Regions from separate parts of the Labrys sp. LIt4 genome, predicted to be linked through region 2. Evidence: riboswitches for the same ligand, from Rfam matches in the RefSeq annotation. Region 2 holds a riboswitch; the other holds the start of a gene.
The links. Region 2 has a riboswitch for S-adenosylmethionine ahead of metA (homoserine O-succinyltransferase). Riboswitches for the same ligand answer to the same signal wherever they lie in the genome.
Positions count from the first base shown of each region.

Region 1: linked by a shared signal. The riboswitch ahead of J8I29_RS06435 (O-succinylhomoserine sulfhydrylase) and the one ahead of metA (homoserine O-succinyltransferase) in region 2 are both predicted to bind S-adenosylmethionine.

Region 1 is NZ_JAGIPY010000003.1:107,959-111,151, forward strand. Features, by position in the region: gene J8I29_RS06435 (O-succinylhomoserine sulfhydrylase) at 1-1,141, opposite strand, end outside; SAM riboswitch at 1,178-1,257, opposite strand; gene J8I29_RS06440 (2'-deoxycytidine 5'-triphosphate deaminase) at 1,349-2,467, shown strand; gene J8I29_RS06445 (MFS transporter) at 2,489-3,193, opposite strand, start outside.
Region 2 is NZ_JAGIPY010000002.1:504,701-507,893, reverse strand. Features, by position in the region: gene metH (methionine synthase) at 1-1,718, shown strand, start outside; SAM riboswitch at 1,870-1,947, shown strand; gene metA (homoserine O-succinyltransferase) at 2,003-2,926, shown strand; gene J8I29_RS05280 (YiaA/YiaB family inner membrane protein) at 3,069-3,193, opposite strand, start outside.

The DNA of each region.
Region 1 (3,193 bases), on a different contig from region 2:
AGAAACGCAGCATGCCCTGGCGTATGCCCATGCCGAGACGCGCATCTTCCTCGAAACGCTGATGGGTAGTGGTCGAGGGGTGGGTGAGCAGGCTCTTGGTGTCGCCGAGATTGTTGGAAATGCGGGTGATCTTCAGGGCGTTGGCAACCTTGAACGCCGCCGCCTTGCCGCCCTTGACCTCGAAGGTCACCAGCGTGCCGCCCGCTTTCATCTGGCGGCGCGCGAGTTCGGCCTGAGGATGGTCGTCACGGAAAGGGTAGATCACGCGCTCGATCGCCTTGTGGGCAGCCAGGGCATCGGCGACCTTCGCCGCATTGGCGATCTGGCGCTCGACCCGCAGCTCCAGCGTCTCCAGGCCCTTGAGCATCACCCAGGCATTGAAGGGCGAGATCGAGGGACCGGTCTGGCGCAGATAGGTATGGATGTGGTCGTTGATGAACTTTTCGGACGCCAGGATCACGCCGGCCAGACAGCGGCCCTGCCCGTCAATGTGCTTGGTCGCCGAATAGACCACGCAATCGGCGCCGAGCGCGAGCGGGCTCTGCAGCAGCGGCGTGGCGAAAACATTGTCTACCACCAGCGTGGCGCCGGCGCTCTTGGCGATCTTGGCGATGGCCTCTATGTCGAGGATCTCGAGCGTGGGATTGGTCGGGCTTTCCAGGAAGAATACCTTGGTCTCCGGCCGCACGGCCGCCCGCCACTGGCCGAGATCGGTACCGTCGACCAGGGTCGAGCTGACGCCGAAACGCGGCAGAAGCTCCTCGATGACATAGCGGCAGGAGCCGAACAGCGCCTTGGCGGCGACGATGTGATCGCCCGCCTTGAGCTGGCCGATCAGCGTCGCGGTGACGGCGGCCATGCCGGAGGCGGTGGCGCGAGCGGCCTCGGCTCCCTCCAGTTCCGCCATACGCTGCTCGAACATCGCCACGGTCGGATTGGAAAAGCGGCTATAGATGAAGCCGGCATCCTCGCCCTTGAAGCGGGCCTCGGCCTGCTCGGCGCTTTCGTAGACGAACCCCTGGGTGAGGAACAGCGCCTCCGACGTCTCGGCATATTGGGAGCGCAGCGTGCCGGCATGCACGAGCCGGGTTGCCGGGCGCAATTCCCGGGTGGAAGGTGCTGAAGTCAAAGGCTTGGTCATCTGCGGCAATCCTGAACAGCCGCAAGTCGAGCGCCAGCGCTCTTTCCCACGGCCCTTTAGCGAGTTGTTTTACGTGGCTGCAAGCCGGCCGGCCCAAATCCACCACGACGAAGACTGTTGAGTAGCCCTACTCCCCGATGGCGTCAATGCATGGTTTCGTCTAGCAAGACCAAGATACGCCAAAACTGGCAGCAAAAAGCGAGAGCCATGCCGTCCGCGAACATCCTGCATTCCCAAGGCATCCTGCACAGCCATGGCATCCTGCCTTCCCAGGCGATCGCCGGCTTGGTCGAGGCGGGCGCCATCCGCATCGAGCAGCCCCTGGCTTCGGACCAGATCCAGCCGGCCAGCCTCGATCTGCGCCTGGGCGCCAAGGCCTATCGCATGCGGGCAAGCTTCCTGCCGGGGCCGCGCAGCACCGTGGCCGAGCGCATCGCCGACCTTGCCCTGCACGAGATCGACCTGACCAAGGGCGCCGTGCTGGAAACGGGCTGCGTCTATATCGTGCCCCTGCTCGAAAGCCTGAAGATGCCGGACGGCGTTCTCGCCTCCACCAATCCCAAGAGCTCGACCGGCCGCCTCGACGTCTTCACGCGCGTCATCACCGACCATGCCCGCGCCTTCGACCAGGTCGAGGCCGGCTATGACGGCCCGCTCTATGCCGAGATCGGCCCGCGCACCTTTCCGGTGCTGGTCAGGATGGGATCGCGCCTCAGTCAGATCCGTTTCCGCCGCGGCGAGGCCCGCATCGATGATGTCTCCCTGCGCGAATTGCAGCGCCGCATGGGCCTGGTCTCCTCGCCGGATCCGGACATTGCCGGCGGCGTCGCCGTCTCCGTCGACCTGACAGGCTTCGGCGACGGCATCGTCGGCTACCGCGCCAAACGGCACACCGCCGTGATCGATGTCGACAAGCGTGCGGCCTGCGATCTCCTCGATTTCTGGGAGCCCATTCCCCATCGCGGCAAGAACGACATGATCCTCGACCCGGACGAGTTCTACATCCTGGCGTCCAAGGAAGCCGTGCATGTGCCGCCGGAATTCGCCGCTGAAATGGTGCCTTTCGATCCGCTGGTGGGCGAGTTCCGCGTGCATTACGCCGGCTTCTTCGATCCGGGCTTCGGCTATTCACCTGATGGCATGGAGGCGGCCCGGGCCGTGCTGGAAGTGCGTTCGCGCGAAGTCCCCTTCATCGTCGAGGACGGCCAGATCGTCGGGCGCCTGATCTATGAGCGCATGCTCGAACGCCCGCAGATCCTCTACGGCTCCGGCCTCAATTCGAACTATCAGGGCCAAGCCCTGAAGCTCTCCAAGCATTTCAAATAGATCTGGCTCGAGCGACGAGGACTATCGTTGCGCTGGCGCCGCGCACCAGGCCATTGTCGCGGCGACGATCTGCACCGATCCGCCCACGACCATGGCAGCGGCCAGTCCGGCCGAGCCACCGCCAAAAACGGCATAGAGCGAGCCGAGCACGGCGACGCCGACCGTCGCTCCGACCATCCGCGCCACATTGATGAGAGCCGAAGCCGTGCCGGCCCGCGCCGATGCGACCGCGCCCACCGCCTCCCCCATGAGGGGGCCGGTCGCCATGCCCATGCCGAGGCCGGTCAAGGCCAGGCCGATTTCGGCCGGCAGGATCGAGACATGATGGGCGCTGGCTGCGATCGCCAACAGGCCGCGGCCTATGACGGCGACACCGCCGCCGGTCATCGTCCGCATGCCGAGCCTTCGGCCCAGAAATCCTGAAAAGGGCGAGACTGCAACGAACAAGGCGGCCATCGGCATCAAGGCAAGGCCCGCCATGGTCGGGCTGAGCCGGCCCGCTTCCTGCCAGAAGAGCGGCAGCAGGAAGAGAGTACCATACATGCCGAAGGTCATGCCGGCGGTCGCCGTGATAGCGCCACGGAAGATAGCGTTCTGAAAAATATCCAACGGCACCAAAGCTCTATGGTGATATCTTCGCTCGATTGTTACAAAAAAGACCAGAGAGAGGACGGCCAGGAAACTGGCTCCCAGGGCGATGGACGGCCTCTCGCGCATTTCGATGGC
Region 2 (3,193 bases):
GCATCACCGACTACATCAACGAGGATACCGAGGAAGCGCGGCTGGCGGCCGAGCGCCCCCTCCATGTCATCGAGGGCCCGCTGATGGCCGGCATGAACGTGGTGGGCGACCTGTTCGGGTCCGGCAAGATGTTCCTGCCGCAGGTGGTCAAGTCGGCCCGCGTGATGAAGCAGGCCGTGGCCGTGCTGCTGCCCCATATGGAAGCGGAGAAGGCCGCCAACGGCGGACAAGCCCGCCAGAGCGCCGGCAAGGTGCTGATGGCGACCGTGAAGGGCGACGTGCACGACATCGGCAAGAACATCGTCGGCGTCGTGCTCGCCTGCAACAATTACGAGATCATCGATCTCGGCGTGATGGTCCCCTCGGCCAAGATCCTCGAAGTGGCCCGCCGGGAAAAGGTCGACATCATCGGTCTCTCTGGCCTGATCACCCCCTCGCTCGACGAGATGGTGCATGTCGCCTCCGAGATGGAGCGCGAGGGTTTCGACATTCCCCTGCTAATCGGAGGCGCCACCACCAGCCGCGTCCACACCGCCGTGAAGGTGCATCCGCGCTATGATCGCGGCCAGGCTGTCTATGTGACGGATGCGAGCCGAGCGGTGGGCGTGGTTTCCAGCCTGCTCTCCCCGACGATCAAACCTGGCTATGTCGAGACCATCCAGGCCGAATATACCAAGGTCGCCGCGGCCCATGCCCGGAGCGAGGCCGACAAGCTGCGCCTGCCCCTCGCCAAGGCCCGGGCCAACGCCCACAAGGTGGACTGGACCGGCTTTGTCGCGCCCAGGCCGAGCTTCCTCGGCACCCGAATCTTCGAGAACTACGACCTCGCCGAGTTGGCGCGCTACATCGACTGGACGCCCTTCTTCCAGACCTGGGAGCTCAAGGGCCGCTATCCTGCCATCCTTTCCGACGAGAAGCAGGGCGCGGCCGCGCGCCAGCTCTTCGACGACGCCCAGGCGATGCTCGCCCGCATCATCGAAGAGAAGTGGTTCCGCCCCAAGGCCGTGATCGGTTTCTGGCCGGCCAGCGCCATCGGCGATGATATACATCTGTATACTGACGAGAGCCGCAGCCGGGAGCTTGCCAGCCTGCACACTCTGCGCCAACAGCTCACCAAGCGCGATGGCCGCGCCAATGTCGCCCTTTCCGACTTTGTCGCCCCTGAGATCAGCGGGCACGGCGATTATCTCGGCGGCTTCGTGGTTACCGCCGGCATGGAAGAGGACGAGATCGCCAGGCGCTTCGAGCGCGCGAATGACGACTATGGCTCGATCATGGTCAAGGCCCTCGCCGACCGGTTTGCCGAAGCCTTCGCCGAGCGCATGCATGAACGCGTGCGCAAGGAATTCTGGGGCTATGCGGCCGACGAGAACCTGACGCCCGAGGAACTGATCGGCGAGCCTTATCGCGGCATCCGCCCGGCTCCCGGCTATCCCGCCCAGCCCGACCACACCGAGAAGGGCACGCTCTTCCGCCTGCTCGACGCCGAGGCTCGCATCGGCGTGCGCCTGACCGAAAGCTATGCGATGTGGCCGGGCGCCTCGGTATCCGGGCTCTATTTCGCCCATCCCGAGGCCTATTATTTCGGGGTGTCGAAGATCGAGCAGGATCAGGTCGAGGATTATGCCGCCCGCAAGGGCATGACGGTGGAAGAGGTGGAGCGCTGGCTATCGCCCGTGCTCAACTACGTGCCGGGCGTGGCGGAGGCGGCGGAGTAGCATTGGAGGGTCGACCTTCAGGTCGACCCTCCTGGAAACGCAGCACGTGAAGGAAAGGAAGATGGTCGATCCGAAGATCGACCCTCCAGTCCCTCTCTCCCCGACAGGGCTCCCAGGAAACATCATTGATTTCCTGATCCCGCAGGATTACCTCTTCTCCCGTGGTGATTTGGCCGGCCGGCTTGCAGCCACGTTAAACAACTCGCTAAAGGGCCGCTGGATGCACTCCATCCGTGGACCTGTCGCATTGCTTTCCGGCTGGCCCAACGTCGATCGAGTGCACAATGCCTATCAAGATTCCGGATACCCTCCCCGCCTTTTCCACCCTGGTCAGCGAAGGGGTGCGGGTGATGACGGAAACGGCCGCCATCCGGCAGGACATCCGCCCGCTGCAGATCGGCCTGCTCAACCTGATGCCCAACAAGATCCGCACCGAACTGCAGATGGCGCGCCTGGTCGGCGCCACGCCGCTGCAGGTCGAGCTCTCGCTGGTGCGCGTCGGCGGCCATCGCGCCAAGAACACCCCCGAAGATCATCTGCTCGCCTTCTACGAAACCTGGGAAGAAGTCCGCGACCGCAAGTTCGACGGCTTCATCATCACCGGCGCGCCGGTGGAGACGCTGCCCTTCGAGGAAGTGACCTATTGGAAGGAACTCGAGCAGATTCTCGACTGGACCACGACCAATGTGCATTCCACGCTGAACGTGTGCTGGGGCGCGATGGCCGCCATCTGGCATTTCCACCGCATTCCCAAATATGACCTGTCCGAAAAGGCCTTCGGCGTCTACCAGCACCACAACCGCAAGCCCTCCTCCATCTATCTCAACGGCTTTTCCGACGACTTCCACATCCCCGTCTCGCGCTGGACGGAGGTGCGCAGCGAGGATGTCCGTGAGAAGGCCGAACTGGAGATCCTGATGGATTCGGACGAAACCGGCGTGTGCCTCATTCACGAACGGCAAGGCAACCGGCTCTATCTCTTCAACCACGTCGAATATGAATCGACCTCGCTGGCCGACGAATATTTCCGGGACGTCGAGGCCGGCGTGCCGATCAAACTGCCGAAGAACTACTTCCCCTATGACGACCCGTCCTTCCCGCCGCGCAATTTCTGGCGCAGCCATGCCCATCTCCTGTTCGGCAACTGGATCAACGAGATCTACCAGACGACACCCTATGATCTGAGCGAGGTCGGGAGGGGGCGCTGAGATTCTCTCGGGTGCACGGGCGCCTAGGCGCGGATTGGAGGGTCGATCTCCAGATCGACCATCTTCATTTCCCGCGCGTACGGCGCTTCCAAGATGGCCGATCTGGAGATCGGCCCACCGCGTCTCACGCGCCCCCACCCCCTCAATCCTTGGCGCGATCGATCCGCATCAGCAGTTGCTCGGTCTTGGCATCTTCGATGCGGTTGTGCAGGCGGCCAGCCTCCTGCTGGTCGCGTAGCGTCTTGGTCAGCGTCACGCAGGTCTGGA